4 regions of the Brevibacterium metallidurans genome follow, and region 4 is predicted to be linked to each of the others. Evidence: riboswitches for the same ligand, from Rfam matches in the RefSeq annotation. Region 4 holds a riboswitch; each other region holds the start of a gene.
What was found. Region 4 has a riboswitch for thiamine pyrophosphate ahead of thiO (glycine oxidase ThiO). Riboswitches for the same ligand answer to the same signal wherever they lie in the genome.
Positions count from the first base shown of each region.

Region 1: another riboswitch for thiamine pyrophosphate. It lies ahead of AACX88_RS14675 (ECF transporter S component); the one in region 4 lies ahead of thiO (glycine oxidase ThiO).
Region 2: another riboswitch for thiamine pyrophosphate. It lies ahead of thiM (hydroxyethylthiazole kinase); the one in region 4 lies ahead of thiO (glycine oxidase ThiO).
Region 3: another riboswitch for thiamine pyrophosphate. It lies ahead of AACX88_RS16795 (TenA family protein); the one in region 4 lies ahead of thiO (glycine oxidase ThiO).

Region 1 covers NZ_BAAAAF010000014.1:64,115-67,992, forward strand. Annotated here, with positions in the region: gene AACX88_RS14665 (DUF4916 domain-containing protein) at 1-343, shown strand, start outside; gene AACX88_RS14670 (universal stress protein) at 633-1,610, shown strand; TPP riboswitch at 1,650-1,758, shown strand; gene AACX88_RS14675 (ECF transporter S component) at 1,784-2,404, shown strand; gene AACX88_RS14680 (ABC transporter ATP-binding protein) at 2,404-3,878, shown strand, end outside; gene AACX88_RS14685 (energy-coupling factor transporter transmembrane component T family protein) at 3,866-3,878, shown strand, end outside.
Region 2 covers NZ_BAAAAF010000003.1:144,923-148,800, reverse strand. Annotated here, with positions in the region: gene thiD (bifunctional hydroxymethylpyrimidine kinase/phosphomethylpyrimidine kinase) at 1-8, opposite strand, end outside; gene thiE (thiamine phosphate synthase) at 5-703, opposite strand; gene thiM (hydroxyethylthiazole kinase) at 700-1,560, opposite strand; TPP riboswitch at 1,548-1,649, opposite strand; gene AACX88_RS05495 (sugar ABC transporter permease) at 1,835-3,046, opposite strand; gene AACX88_RS05490 (ATP-binding cassette domain-containing protein) at 3,043-3,858, opposite strand; gene AACX88_RS05485 (substrate-binding domain-containing protein) at 3,865-3,878, opposite strand, start outside.
Region 3 covers NZ_BAAAAF010000026.1:114-3,991, forward strand. Annotated here, with positions in the region: gene AACX88_RS16790 (hypothetical protein) at 58-1,290, opposite strand; gene AACX88_RS16795 (TenA family protein) at 1,335-2,018, opposite strand; TPP riboswitch at 2,016-2,118, opposite strand; gene AACX88_RS16800 (ATP-grasp domain-containing protein) at 2,128-3,162, opposite strand; gene AACX88_RS16805 (VOC family protein) at 3,279-3,641, shown strand; gene AACX88_RS16810 (HutD family protein) at 3,679-3,878, shown strand, end outside.
Region 4 covers NZ_BAAAAF010000015.1:22,331-26,208, forward strand. Annotated here, with positions in the region: gene AACX88_RS14920 (DedA family protein) at 1-421, shown strand, start outside; gene AACX88_RS14925 (ketopantoate reductase family protein) at 375-1,289, opposite strand; gene thiE (thiamine phosphate synthase) at 1,286-1,978, opposite strand; TPP riboswitch at 2,002-2,105, shown strand; gene thiO (glycine oxidase ThiO) at 2,096-3,226, shown strand; gene thiS (sulfur carrier protein ThiS) at 3,281-3,517, shown strand; gene AACX88_RS14945 (thiazole synthase) at 3,519-3,878, shown strand, end outside.

The DNA of each region.
Region 1 (3,878 bases), on a different contig from region 4:
GATCCGCTACCACGAGTCCATCCGCCAGGCGCTGCTGCGGCATGCGGAGAACGACCTCGGCCCACTCGCCCTGCCCGTCGTCCCGCCGGCCATCACACCCTTCCAGATCGCCGAGTACTTCCCCACCGAGGGCACCTCGTTGCTCCACGACCCCCGCCAGCATGCGATCTCGATGTGCTTCATCATGGAGGTCCGCGGCGAATGCACGCCAAGGGCCGACGCACTCAGCCTCGACTGGCTCACCCCCGAGGAAGCACTGCGCGAGGACATCGTCGCCGAACTCCGCCACGGACAGGAGCACATCCTGCGCACCGCGCTCACCTACCTCGGCTTCCCCACCTGAGGCAGCGCGGCCCGGCGAGAGCGCACTGTGCGATTCGCGCGCGGCGCCCACGACTCCTGGACGCTGAGTGTCGATTTCCGCGACCAGAATCGACACCGAGGGTCCAGAACTCGACACCCCGACACACCCACAGCAACCCGGCGGTCGCACGGCAACCCCCGCGGCCGCCTCGGCGACTTTTCTACACGCTGTAGAAACGCCCTGATAGACTGAAGTCGACGAGGACGGATGTGGTTTTCGGGGCCGTCGTCATCGTCAGGGTTGGTCAGGCCCCGTCGAGAGGACTGCCATGAACGCCGACTCCCATCGGATCCCCACCCGCCAGGCCGCCGCGAACCCGACCGACGACCGGGCCGCCGATCCCCGACCCGACGAATCCGGGCTCAACCGCGAACTCGGCGTCCTCGTCGGCTTCGACGGCTCGGAGCTCGCAGCCCTGGCCCTGCGCTACGGCGCCGCCGAGGCACTCCACCGCGGCGTTCAGCTCACGGTGGTCACCGCGTTCACGATGCCGCTGATGATCTACCCGAACATGGCCTCGATCCCCTCCGAACCCGAGGACGAGGCCGCGATGCGCGGAGCGGAGAAGCTGCTCGCCGAGGCGGCCGACCTCCTGCGCGACCATCCCGGACAGGTCACTTACGCCGCCGAGTCCGGCGACGCCGCAGGCGTGCTCGTGCGACTGAGCTCGAACGCCGAGGTCCTCATCGTCGGCGCCCGCGGTCGCGGCGGCTTCATCGGCCGCATGCTCGGCTCGGTCTCGACAGCCCTGCCGCCCCATTCGCACTGCCCGACGATCGTCGTGCCCAAGCACTCCGCCCGCCGTGAGGACTCGAGCGGATCGGTCGTCGTCGCCGTCGACGGCTCCGAGGCCGCCCGGATCGCGATGTTCACCGCCGCCGAGGTGGCCTCCTCCAGGCAGACGGGCCTCGAGATCGTCTCGGTGCTGCCGGCCGGTGAGGAATGGCTCTACTGGTACCCCGATCTCGAGGTCGGCGGGGATGTCGCAGACCGTCGGCAGAAGCAGCTCGAGACCGCCCTCTCGACGGAGGCCGATGCCCTCGGCGAGCAGTTCCCTGGTCTGCCGATCTCCACCTCGGTGGTCGTCGGGGATGCGGTCTCGATGCTCTCGGAGGCCACGAAGCGGGCCCAGCTCACGGTGCTCGGCACCCGGGGCCGCGGCGCGGTGAAGTCCGCGCTCCTCGGTTCGGTCTCCCGCGGAGTCCTCCACCATGCCGAAGGCCCGGTGATGATCGTCCCCAGCTGAGACGGGCCTGCGGGCCGGTGGTCGTGTTGTACAGTGGTGCCCACACGACAGGGGAGCGCCAGCAGGGGCGCTGAGAGTGCAGATGATGCTGCAGACCCTCGAACCTGATGCGGTTAGCACCGCCGAAGGAAGTCGAGACTCTTCTACCCCTCCTTGAGATACGAGGAGGCACAATGCCGAACACCACCGCGCCCGCGACATCCGCACCCGCGTACACCCAGGCCCCGCCGACGAAGAAGTGGCGGGTCGTCGACTACGTCGTCACCGCCGTCCTCGGCATCGCCGTGGGCCTGATCTTCTGGGTGCTCGCGGCGAGCTGGAAGGTCATCGAACTCGGCTTCCAAGCCTTCCCGCCCTCGATCGGGCTCATCGCCGGCCTGTGGGTGCTCGCCGGTCCCTTGGCCGGGGCGATCATCCGCAAACCGGGTGCCGCGCTCCTGTGCGAGGTCCTCGCCGCCCTCGTCGAAGGCGTCCTCGGCTCCCACTTCGGCTCGACCGTGCTGCTCTCGGGCTTCATCCAGGGCCTCGGCGCCGAACTCGTCTTCGCGGCCTTCGGCTACCGGAAGTTCACCCTGTGGGTGACGACGCTGTCCGGTCTCGTCGCAGCGGCCTTCATGGCGGTGAGCGAGAACATCCTCTACAACGCCGAATGGCAGCTGACCTACCAGTTCGCCTACGCCGCATGTGCGATCGTCTCCGGCATCGTCATCTCCGGCATCGGCGCCTGGTATGCCTACCGCGCGATCGCGAAGACCGGGGCGCTGAGCTCGTTCGCCTCCGGCCGCATGCGCTGATGGGTCTGCCGGTCCGCGCCCGCGGCTTCTCGTGGCGGCACGCCGATCGGGACGCTGCCGCGATCGGTCCCCTCGACCTCGACATCGCCGCCGGAGAGAAGGTCCTCCTCCTCGGCCCGTCAGGGGCGGGGAAGTCGACGCTGCTCCATGCGATCGCCGGGGTCCTGCCCGTCGAGGCCGGAGAGTCCACCGGTGAGATCCTCATCGGCGACGATGCCCCTGACCCCCGCCGAGGTGTCACCGGGCTCGTCCTCCAGGACCCCGATTCGCAGGTGATCTTCTCTCGCGTCGGCGACGACGTCGCCTTCGGCATGGAGAACCTCGGCCTGCCGGTCGAGGTCATCGACGAGCGCATCGGGTCGTCGCTGGCCGCGATGGGCCTCGACCTGCCCACCGACCATCCCACGGCGGCGCTCTCAGGGGGCCAGAAGCAACGTCTTGCGCTTGCCGGCATCCACGCGATGGCGCCCGAGGTCATCGTCCTCGACGAACCGACGGCCAACATCGACCCCGCCTCGGCGGCATCGGTGCGCGATGCCGTGCTCACGGCGGCCGCGGTCACCTCGGCGACGATGATCGTCGTCGAGCATCGGGTGAGCCTGTGGGCCGAGTTCGTCGACACCGTCATCGTCCTCGGCCGGGACGGACTGCTCGCCCAGGGCAGTCCGGTCGCGGTGTTCGGTGATCCCGAACTCGCCGAGGCGCTGCGGGCCTCGGGCATCTGGCTGCCCTCCGCGCAGTCACCGGTCGCACCGGATCGGGCACCGGCCGCCTCGGCGCCCGTGCTGCTGACGGCCTCCGGACTCAGCGTCGCCCGACCGCGCGCCCACGCACCTGCGGCCACGGACCTCAGCCTCGAGGTCTCAGCCGGTGAGGCGGTCGGCATCGTCGGACCCAACGGGGCGGGCAAGTCGACGACGGCACTGACCCTGGCCGGACTCGTCGAGGAGTTCTCCGGTGAGGTGCGCGCGCACGGCCCGCTGGCCGAGGGCGCGAAGCACGGCCGCCCGTTCCGCTGGCCGTCTGCGTTCCTCGCCCCGCGCATCGGCATGGTCTTCCAGGAGCCCGAGCACCAGTTCCTCAAAGGCAGCGTGCACGACGAGCTCGCGCTCGGTCCGCGCCTGGCCGGATGGCCGGCCGCCGAGGTCGAGGCGCGGGTGGAGAGCCTGCTCGGGACGCTCGGGCTGGGCGCTGTCGCCCACGCGCACCCGCAGGGGCTCTCCGGTGGGGAGAAGCGGCGACTGTCGGTGGCGGCGATGATCGCCCCGCGGCCGCAGATCCTCATCGTCGACGAACCGACGTTCGGGCAGGATGCGCTGACCTGGGCGGGCCTCGTCGAGCTCTTCCGCGACGTCCTCGATCATGGCAGCGCCGTCATCGCCGTCAGCCACGACGATGACTTCCTCACCGCGATCGGGGGGCGGCGCATCGTCCTCGGGTCGGCGGAGCGGTCCCTGGAGGGTGAGCGCGTTGA
Region 2 (3,878 bases), on a different contig from region 4:
ACACTCATACCGCTCCCCCGTCCCCGTAGGCGGCGAGCAGTTCGGCCGCGGCGAGTTCGGGGTCGGCGGCGCGGCAGATCGCCGAGACGACGCAGACGCCGATGAGACCCAGGCCGCGCAGGTCCGGGACGCGTGTCGCGTCGATCCCGCCGATCGCCACCGCGGGCAGTCCTGCCTGTGAGACGAGTTCGCCGAGGCGGTCCGGGCCGATCCCGGCCGGTGCGTCGGCCTTCGTCGTCGTGTCGAAGACGGGGCCGATGCCGACGAGGTCGACCGCTCCGGTGGCCCGGGCTGCGGCGAATTCGGCGTCCTCGGCGGCCGAGAGACCCACGAGCGGTGCGTCGCCGAGGAGGGCGCGCACCTCGGCGACGGGGGTGTCGGACTGGCCGACGTGGATGTGGACGTCCGTGCCCTCCTCGCGCAGACGCCCGGCGACGGCCACCCGGTCGTTGAGGAAGACGGGGACCCGGCGGTCGGTGCCGGCCACCGCCTCGGCGACGGCGGCGACGACCTCACGGGTGAGGACGAGGAACTCGGTGTCGTCGATGTCCTTGTCCCGGACCTGGACGATGCCGACCCCGCCGGCGACCGCGGAGCGCACGGTCTCGGCCACCGTCCGACCGGCCTCGGCGCACTGCGCGGAGTCGGTGACGAGGTAGAGGCGGGTGTCGATGCCGGCGAGGCGGTCGAGTGCCGCGCTCATGCCGCCGTCACCGCGACGCGGGAGCGGGCGATGCGGTCGTCGTCGGTGGTGAAGAGGGCGTCGAGGAAGTTCATGGCGTACCGGCCCGGACCCAGTGCCCCGGTCGCGGCGGCCTCACCGGCCACGGCGAAATGCGCGTGGGCGGCGACGACGGCGGTGAACCTCTCGAGCGCTCCCACGCCTGCCGGTCCGGCCTGCGAACTCGTCCCCGCCGGAGGGACCGCGGCGAGGTAGGCGGTGGTGACGGCGCCGAGCGAGCACCCGGTGCCGATGACGAGCGGCATGAACGCGTGTCCGCCGTCGATGCGGGCGACATGGTCGACCCCGTCGATGTGGGCGACGACGGCGTCACGGGCACCCGAGACGGCGACGATCGCGCCGGTCGCGCGGGCGAGGTCGGCGGCGGCGGGGAGCACGGCGTCGACTTCGTCGGTGGATTCGACTCCGCGCCCGCCGGCACCGGCGCCGGCCAGTGCCGCGATCTCCGAGGCGTTGCCGCGGATCGCGGTGGGTCCGGCGGCAGCGGCCCGGCGGATCCGGGTGGTGCGGAAATCGGCGGCACCGATGCTCACCGGGTCGAGGACCCAGGGTTTCGCATCGGCGGTGACGGCTTCGATCGCGGCGTCGGCGGCGAGGAACTGCTGGTTCGTCGCCGTGCCGAAGTTGATCAGCAGCCCGCCGGCGAGGTGGGCGAACTGTGCGGCGTCGGCGTCGTGGTCGAGCATCGCCGGAGACGCCCCGACAGCGAGCAGCACGTTCGCACTGAACTGCTGCACGACGGTGTTCGTGATGCATTGGATGAGCGGGTTCGACGCGCGCAGACGTGCGTGCGCCGACGACAGATCGAGGTCGGTCATGACGATCCCTTCGCTAGCATGGCCCAGATCAGGTTCGATGGGTGTCCTCTCAGCCCGGCGCGATTCCCCGGGCACCCCATGTCATTGCCTTCGACTGTATCAGGATCGCCGAGGCGCCGGTGACGCGGGCAGCGCACGCGTGGGCCGCGCGGTTCACGGGTCCCACCACCGCCGAGACCGCCACTTCGCGCCGAGACCGCACGTCTGGAGGTGCGGTCTCGGCGCGAACTGGCGGTCTCGGTGAATTCGAGCTGCCGTGCGCCCGCCTCGGCGACTATCCCCTGCCGACGTAGCGCTGACCGCGCCGACTGACCGCGTCGATGACGACGGCGGTGAGGAGGACGAGGGCCGTGATGATCTGCTGCGCGTCGGAGTTGAAGCCGATGAGGTAGAGGCCGTTGTTGATGGCGCCGACGACGAACGCCCCGAGCACCGCCGCCCAGGCCGTGCCGCGTCCGCCGAAGAGGGAGGTGCCGCCGATGACGGCCGCGGCGATCGCATTGAGCAGATCCTGGGTCGCCACGAGCGTCGACCCGGCGTTCGTCGTCACTCCGGCCTTGACGAAGCCGAAGAGGGCGGCGAGGACGCCGGCGGTCATGAAGACGCTGATGCGCACCCATGTCACCCGGATGCCCGCCCGCCGCGCGGCCTCGACCTTGCCGCCGACGGCGTAGATCGAACGCCCGTAGCGCGTCTTGCGCAGCACGAGGTCGATGACGATCGCGATGACCATCATGAGGAAGAACGGCAGGGCGAGACCGAAGTCCTGGTTGACGAGGATGAGGAAGCCGAAGACGATCGCCGTGAGCAGCACGATGCGGACGATGACGGCCAGCCAGCTCGCACTGTCGAGCCCCTGCGCATGGCGCCGCAGCTTCGAGTAGACGAGGCCCGCGGCGAACCCGATGACCGCGATCGCCCCGAAGACGTACGCCCAGATCGCCGGGAAGTAGTAGCTGGCGAAGTCGAAGGCGAAGGTGTCGGCCATCGAGAGGTTCTTCTGGGTGCCGAGCACGGTGAGGGTGAGCCCCGTGAACGCGAGGAGGCCGGCGAGAGTGACGACGAAGGCGGGGATGCCGACGACGGCGAAGAACCAGCCCTGGATCGCCCCGACGACGAGGCCGAGGAGCAGGATGATCGTCAGCGCGATGACCGGCGGCACGTCCTGCCGGACGACGAGCACACCGAGCACCGAGGCCGCGAGCCCGCCGAGCTGCGCGAGCGAGAGGTCGATCTCCCCGAGGAGGAGGATGAGGTTGATGCCGAGCGCGAGGATCGCCAGGTAGGCGACCTGCGTGGAGAGGTTGACGAGGTTGGCCGGGGAGAGGAAGTTGCTGTTCGCCGACTGGAAGACGACGACGATGACGATGAGCGCGAGGATGACGGGGAACGAGCCGAGCTGGCCCTCCTTGATCCGCCGGAAGAAGGTGCGCACGAACCCCTCGTCGGAGATCCGTTCGTCGGTGATGAACGAGCTGCGGGTCATCGGCGCTCACCCCTCCTCGCCGCACGCTGGGTCACGACGTTGTCGTTGGCGCCGGTGATGGCGGCGATGAGCACATCCGTGCGTTCGTCACCGGGGAAGTCCCCGGCGTCCCTGCCCAGGCGCAGCACGTGGACGCGGTCGCAGACGGCTTGGACGTCGGCCATGTTGTGGCTGACGAGGAGCACCCCGAGATCACGGTCCCGGAGGCGTTCGATGAGGTTGAGCACCTCGGCGGTCTGGGCGACTCCGAGGGCGGCGGTCGGTTCGTCGAGCATGACGATGGAGGGTTCGCCGAGGAGGGACCGGGCGATCGCGACCGTCTGCCGCTGTCCCCCGGAGAGGGCGGCGATGGGCACGCGCACGCTCGGGATCTTCGCCGAGAGACTGCGCAGGAGCTCCCACGACTTCGCCTCCATGGTCACTTCGTCGAGGACGCCGCCGCGGGTGGCCTCATGGCCGAGGAAGAGGTTGGCGACGACGTCGAGGTTCTCGCACAGGGAGAGGTCCTGGAACACCGTGGCGACCCCGGCCTTCTGGGCGTCCTTCGGTGAGGAGAACCGCTGTGGGCGCCCGCCCATGCGGATCTCGCCTTCGTCGGCGCCGTGGACGCCGGCGATGATCTTGATGAGCGTCGACTTGCCGGCGCCGTTGTCGCCGACGAGGCCGACGACCTCGCCGCGGCCGATGGTGAGGTTGATGTCGGTGAGCGCCTGGACGGCACCGAAGCGTTTGGCGATGCCGCGCAGTTCGAGCACTGGGTCCCCCGACGCCCGCCCGGAAGCGGGCGTCGGGTCATTCGTCTGGGAAGTCATCGGGGCCTATTCGATTCCGG
Region 3 (3,878 bases), on a different contig from region 4:
GCATAGGAGCATCATGAGGTGTCGGGACTGTGGTGTCGAGCGTGCTGCGGGGGACGGTCAGAACTCGCCGAGGCCGTTGCGGAGGATGTCGCGAAGCACGGAGCGGTAGAGGCCGAGTTCCTCGAAGCCGTCGATTTCGGAATCCCCCAGGGCCACGGTGTCCGTTGTCAGTTCCCTGACGCAGACGACGCTGCTCGATCCGAGCGCATCTGTGCCGAACAGGAGGAGGCTGGCGACGATCGCGGTCTCGGTGCTCGGCAGCGACCTCGTCGCCAGAGACGCGACGCGGGGGTCGAGCGGGCCGGTGGGAGAGTCGTCGGGGACGAGCGAGTGGAGTTCGGGGATCGTCTCGCGCATCAGACGTGAGGGTTCGTCGTCGTCCTGGTCGAAGCTGTCGATGAGTTCGAGTTCGCGTTCGAACGTCATCCGTGACAGGGCGCCGACGAGGAGGTTCTCATCGAGCAGCGGGGTGCGTCGGGTGTACCACCGGATGACGTCCTCGGAGTCGGTGGTGAGCACGAGTGACCAGACGGCGCTGACGTCGACGTCTTCAGGGAGCGGAAGAAAGGCCCAGCCGTCGAAGATCTGCCCGAACGTCGTGATCGGAGGGGACGTCTGGTCGCCGCTGAGGACAGAGGTCACTTCGGTCGCCGGAGCCGTGCGTTCGGAATCGGTGCTGGTCTCGCTCTCGGCAGTCGCCTCGGAACCGTCTGCGGCGTCAGCTCCATCGACGTCGTCGTCGAAGGGGCTGGAGGAGAGGGTCTCGGCGAAGCGCGTCTGCGCGACGCGGAGCAGGCCCTCGATGAGTTCGCTGCTGACGTCTTCGTTGAGGAGCTCCACGTTGCCCGATTCGAAGGGGTCGTCGTCGCAGATCAGGGCGACGTAGCGGCCAGTGGGTTCGTGACCGTCGGGAAGCGGGTAGACCATGAGGCGGGACAGCGCCGCCGAGGCTTCCTCGACGAGGACGTCGCCGCTGAGATCGGACAGGGTGCGGTCCATGGGCGCAGCGGTCTCGTCGGCTACCTCGTCAGATCCGTCATCGCTGTCGACCCACGTATTCGCCGCCTCGGTTTCGACGAGGAAGCCGGAGATCTGAGCGAGGATCGTCGAGTACGACGCCCCGTCCGAGGTCCGTTCGATCCACCCGGTCTCCCCGTCCGAGTCCTCCGTTTCGAAGTAGCCCCACACCATGGTGGGGAAGAACTTCGGCGGCACGGATTCGATGATCTCCGGGCTGAAGACTCCGAAGGGAATGCGGTCGGCGTCGGGGACGGCGGGCGAATCGTTCATCGGTCAATCGTGCCACGGGAGGGGCGTGCCGCGGCCGCCGAGGTCTACGAGTGCTGAGACCGGTACGCCTCGTCGAAGAACGCGCGCTCGAGGCCGACGGCTCGCCCCCACAGCGCGGTCAGCCGGTCCCGGGTCGCGACCGCCTCGGCGTCGTCCCCTCGAGGCACGACGCGTTCGAGTTCGTCGACGAGGAACTGCACCCAGGCGGCGAAGTCCTCACCGCGGTGGAGCTCGATCCACCCGACGTGGACATCGCGAGTGGGCATGTCTCGCTCCAGCTCGCCCCAATCGAGGTAGAGCCATTCGGCGATGACGAGGACGACGAGGAGATCCGGGTACGACGCCGAGGCGACCGCCCCCTTCATGACATCCCGGAAGCCCGCGGTCGGAGCCAGCAGGACGGGGTCGGCATAGTCTTCGGGACTCACCCTCACCTCGGCGAAGGCGCGGACGAAGTACGAATCCTCATCGGCTTCGAGGAACCCGAGCTGCCGGGCGAACCGCAGCTTCGCCTCGATCCGGTCGGCATGGGCCACACACGCGCCGAGCATCGCGAGGAAGTCCTCGAAGAACTGATAGTCCTGGATGAGATAGGTCGCCATGACCTCGTCGGGGACGGTGCCCGCGAAGAGCTCCTCGACGAATCGGTGGCCGACGGCCGCCGCCCAATCCTCGTCGGCTGACCTGCGCAGCGCCTCGACGGCACCGCCTGCTGGCACAGTGATCATTCGTGTCCTCCAACTTCCTCCGCCGGCATTGCCCGGATCAGGTGTAAGGGTCTGCGTGCGCACTCTCAGCGCCGGATTCGGCGCTCCCCTGTGGTGGTTCGAGACTATCTCACATCGCCGGGACTGCGGCATCCGTCGGCACTCCGGTCACCTCGCCGAGGTGGTCGGCGAGGACCTCGGCGATTCGGGCGCCCGCAGGCTGACGTCCGGCGGCTCGCTCGGCCTTCTCGACTGCGGAGTTGTAGTTCGTGTTCGTGTTGATGTCGTAGACGACCTGCCGGCCGTCGGCGGTCTCGATGAACTCGACCCCCGCGAAGTCGATGCCGAGATCGCGCAGGAGCGCTTCGAGCCGGCCGATGAGAGGCGTCTCTGCAGTGATCGACTCCCGCCGGGTGAACTGGGCGAAGGGCGCGCCCGCGCCTGGCGCACTGCCAGCGCCGCCCGCACCCGGGATCTCGCACGCGTCGGCAGGGCAGAGTTCGAACGAGCCGGCCGAGACGTCGACGGCGACCGCGTAGTGGAAGCGTCCGCCGATGAACTCGGCGCGAGTGATGAACGGTTCGGCGGGCTGGAGGTACTCCTGGACGAGCGTGATGCCGTCGATCGGCTCGTTCGCCCCTCCCGGACCGAAGTCGGCGATCACGGCATCGAGCTCGGCCTGCGCATCGAACCGCCGCACCCCCAGCCCCTTGCCGCCCTGGTTGTGCTTCGTGATGAACGGGGGAGCGAAGTCGGCAGCCGCCTCGGCGAGGGCGCCGGATCCGAACGCCGCAGCCGTGCGGGGGACGTCGAAGCCGCGGGACTCAAGCTCCCGATGCTGACGGATCTTGCTCACCTCGAGCTCATAGACGTCCGCGCCGCTGACGACCGTGCGCCCGGCGGCCTCGAGCCACGCGAGCACGGCCCGGCCGTAGTCCTTGACGTGCGGGTCCGTGCGGGTGTGCGAGGACGCCGAGAGCCGGGACCAGAAGATCCCCTCCGGCGGCTCCGCGGAGAGGTCGATCGTCGACCCCGGCAGCAGCCATTCGACGAACTCGACGCCCTGGGCGTCGAGCGCCTCGGCGAAGGGCGGAATCCACTCGGGATTGTCGTGGATGATGTAGACCGCGGGATGGTCGGCGACGGGCAGCTGATGGGTGCGCATGGAGGCCTCGTGTCATCGGTTCGGATTGCGTGGCATATTGCTCAACAATCCTACGGGTCGCGGGATTCCCGTCGCCGCCCTTCTTCGTGTCCGTCCACCGGCGTAGACTCTGCACCATGGCTATCGCAAAGCAGCCCGTGGTCGTTCTCGATGCTCCGGATGCTGGTGAGCTCGCCAAGTTCTACGGCGACCTCCTCGACTGGCAGGTCCGCGTCGACGACGACGGCACGTGGGCAGAGATCACATCCGACTCCTGGCCGCCCATCTGCTTCCAGCAGGTCGAGGACTACCGCGCCCCGGGCTGGCCCAGCCAGGACCATCCGCAGCAGATGCACATCGACGTCATGGTCGACGACCTCGACACCGCCGAGGCGCAGGTCCTCGAACTCGGCGCCGGGAAGGCCGAATTCCAGCCGGGCGAGACCTTCCGCGTCTTCCTCGATCCCGCCGGCCACCCTTTCTGCCTCTGCGTGAACTGACCCTCCGGGATAGGGCCGTGCGCCTACGATGGGGGCCATGCGCCGCATCGCCTCCTTCGCAGACATCACCCCCGCAGCCTGGGCCAATGGTGCCGGGGAGACGACCGAACTCGTCTCCCTCGTCGAGTCCGCAGCTCTCACCCCTGACCGTGCGCGGTGGCGTCTGAGCATCGCCCGCCTCGAACGACCCGGGCCGTTCTCCTCCCTGCCCGGCGTTGATCGGACGTTCCTTCCCAC
Region 4 (3,878 bases):
CGCGACGCAGGCGATGTTCGGTGAGCGCGGTGGGGCGATGCTCGTCGCCGGACGGTTCATCCCCGGCGGGCGCACCGCCACGACCATCGCCTCGGGCATGCTCCGCTATCCGCTCGGCCGGTTCCTCGCCGTGGACTTCATCGGCTGCCTCGCCTGGTCGGTCTACGCGGCCGGGATCGGCCTCCTCGGCGGGGCGATGTTCCGCGACCAGCCGCTGTGGGGCGTCGTCCTCGGCGTCGGCATCGCCTTCGTCCTCACGGGCCTCGCCGAGGCCGTCCGCCGTCTGCGCGGAAGGCGGGCAGGCCGGTCGGCTGGGACGCAGCCCGACCGGTCCGCGGCGGGTTCCGCGGACGACCACGGTGCCGCCGAGCCGGTCAGTCCGATCGGTCGATCTCGCCTGCTCGCAGCTGTACGAGAGTGAGGTCGAGCAGCGGCGTCGCCACCCCGAGTCCGGCCGCCGTGGCCGCGAGGTGGCCGAGGATGTGCTCGGTCTCGTTCGGCAGTCCCGCCGTGACGTCACGGTAGAGGGACGAGGTGAACGACGAGCCCTCCGCGGTGAGCATCGACAGGGTGGCCGCGCGGGCGCGGGCGGAGACGGGGTGTCCTGCCCGCATCGCCACGGCTTCGAGTTCGTCGATGATCGCCACGACGTGGGGTTCGCCTCCGGCGGCCATGATCGCTCCGACAGGGGCGCGGAAGAGGCAGGTGACGACTCCGGCCGCGGCGATGAACACCCATTTCTCCCACAGCGCATCGTCGACGGAGTCGATGACCTGGAGGCGGAAGCCGGGAACGTCGAGGGCCTCGACGATGGCGGCCGGCACCTCTCCCCCGCCGAGGCGACCGATCGTCATCGTCGCCAGATCCGTCATCTGCACGACGTCGTATCCGCGCATCGTGCCGACGATCTTGACGAGCCCGCCGAGCACCTGGTCCGGGAACTCCTCGCGCAGCCGGTCGATATGGGCCATCCCGTTGAGGAACGGGATGATGAGCGTGTTCGGACCCACCGCGGGCCGCAGGTCGTCGATGATCGACTCGAGTCCCCCGGCTTTGACGGCCAGCAGGATGAGGTCGGCAAGCTCGGAAGTCGCGGCGAGCTCCTCGGCGGTGACCACGACCACCGGGTTCGTCCGGTCCTCGTCAGGGCCGATGAAGCGCAGACCGGAGGCGCGCAGCGCCTCGGCACGTTCGCCGCGGACGAGGAAGGTGACGTCGCGACCGGCTTCGACCAGACGGGTGCCGAAAGCTCCGCCGGTGGCGCCGGCGCCGGCGATGAGGATCCTCACAGTGCACCTGCCTGACTGCGGGTGAGTTCGCCGCGCAGCTGCGCGGCGGCTGCGGCAGGGTCGGCCGCCTCGGTGAGGGCACGGACGACGACGATGCGCTCGGCTCCCGCCTGCCGGACGGCGTCGAGGCGCTGCCCGGAGGCGATCCCGCCGATCGCGAACCACGGGGTGGTCACGGTGCCGGCGATGGTCGTCAGCGGTTCGAGGCCGACGGCAGGCCGGCCCGGTTTCGTCGGGGTCTCCCACACGGGGCCGAGGCAGAAGTAGTCGATCTCCGGGTCCGCCTCGGCGGCGAGCGCCTGGTCGACCGAGTGCGTGGAGCGGCCGAGGAGGACGTCGGGTCCGAGGACACGGCGGGCCTGGGCGCTCGTGAGGTCATCCTGCCCGACGTGGAAGACGTCGGCGCCGACGAGGAGGGCGACATCGGCGCGGTCGTTGACGGAGAAGAGCCTTCCGTGACGCCGGGCCGCGTCCCTGAGGACCTCGAGGGCGGCGATCTCCTCGCGGGCTTCGAGGGCTTTGTCCCGCAGCTGGATGATGTCGACGCCTCCCGCGTAGGCGGCGTCGAGGAACTCCGGCAGATCCCCCTGTCTCCTGCGGGCGTCGGTGCACAGGTAGAGGCGGGAGTCGGCGAGCGCTCGCTGCCGCTGTGCGGGGGTGATGTCTCGCTCTGCGGTGGACGTTGTCATCGCGGGAACCATGCTCCTAGAGTAGAGGAGTTCGCGGGAGCCTCGCATGGGAGGCTGAGAGGGCTTCGTGCCGACCGTCACACCTGATGCGGGTCATGCCGCCGGAGGGAGAATCGCATGCACGTCATCGTCATCGGGGCCGGGATCATCGGCCTGGCCACGGCGTGGGAGCTCGAGTCCCGGGGAGCCGCGGTCACGGTCGTCGACCCGCAGCCGGGTGAGGGAGCGACGTACGCGGCGGCGGGAATGATCGCCCCAGCTGCAGAGATCGCCTGGGGCCAGTCCCCGCTCTTCCCGCTCATGCGCGCCTCGGCCGCGCTCTACCCCGACTTCTCAGCCCGGTTGGCCGCCGCCTCCGGCGACGACCTCGGCGAGACTGCGGCGGAGACCCTCGTGTGCGCCGGCGACCGTGCCGACCTCACCACTCTGCGCGAGCTCCGCAGCCTGCAGATCCGGGCGGGTTCCGCGGTCGAACTTCTCACCGGGTCCCAGGCCCGTGCTCTCGAACCGGCGCTGGCGCCGGGTGTGTGCGGTGCCGTGCGGATCCCCGGCGACCATGCGATCGACCCCCGCAGGGTGACCGCTGCCCTGCTCGGTCTGCTCGCCGAGCGCGTCGTGCGCATGGAGGCCATAGAGATCGTGCGCACCGCGGGTCGGACCACCGGGGTGGGCCTGTCCGACGGGAGCCTGCTCACCGGCGACCAGGTCGTCATCGCCGCCGGGGAGGCGGGCAACGCGATCGCCGAGGCGCCCCTGCTGCCGCTGCGCGCCGTCCACGGCGACATCATCCGCCTCCGCAGCGACCCCCAGTCGCCGCCGCTGCTCACCCGCACGATCCGCGGACTCGTCGCCGGCCGACCCGTCTACATCGTGCCCCGACCCGACGGGGAACTCGTCCTCGGGGCCACCTCACGCGAGGACGGTCGCCCCGGTGTCCTCGCCGAAGGCGTCCACCGGCTCCTCCACGACGCCGAACGCCTTGTGCCCGGACTGCTGCGCGCAGAGATCACGGAGATCACCGCCCGCGCCCGTCCCGGGTCCCCCGATGACCTGCCGATCATCGGGCGCACCGATCCCGGCTGCGTCGTCTCCACCGGATACTTCCGACACGGAGTCCTCCTCGCACCGCTGGGCGCGAGACTCGGCGCCGACCTCGTCCTCGACACCGACTCCGAATGGCTGCCACCGGGTGCTCTCGAGAGTCTTTCCCCCGAACGGTTCGAGCGCGAGCCGGCGCCTGCACACTGACATCGACCACCACTGCGGACTGCTCCACCGACCCACCACTGCAAGGAAGACACCATGATCATCACCCTCAACGGCGAGAGCCGGGAACTCGAAGCGGGCACCACCGCCCGCGCGCTCGTCGAAGACGTCACCGGTCGACAGCTGACACCCGACGGCACCCCGGCCGACGGCGGCCGCCTCGGTGTGGCACTGGCCATCGACGGCGAAGTCGTCCGCCGCGGACTCTGGGCCGACTTCACGATCGAAGGCGGGCACACCGTCGACCTCGTCACCGCAGTGCAGGGAGGCTGAGATGAGCTGGACGATCGACGGCACGACCTTCGACTCCCACCTCGTCATGGGCACTGGTGGGGCGAGCACCCTGACCATCCTCGAAGACGCACTCACCGCCTCGGCGACAGAGCTGACGACGGTCGCGATCCGCCGCTTCGACGCCGAAGCCCGGGACTCGGTCTTCGCCCTGCTTCAGCGGCTGCACATCCGGGCCCTGCCCAACACCGCCGGATGCTACACGGCCCGCGACGCCGTACTCACCGCACAGCTGGCCAGGGAGGCGCTCAAGACCTCGTGGGTCAAACTCGAGGTCATCGCCGACGAGGACACGCTGCTGCCGGATCCGGTCGAGCTCTTCCGCGCCGCCGAGGAGCTCGTC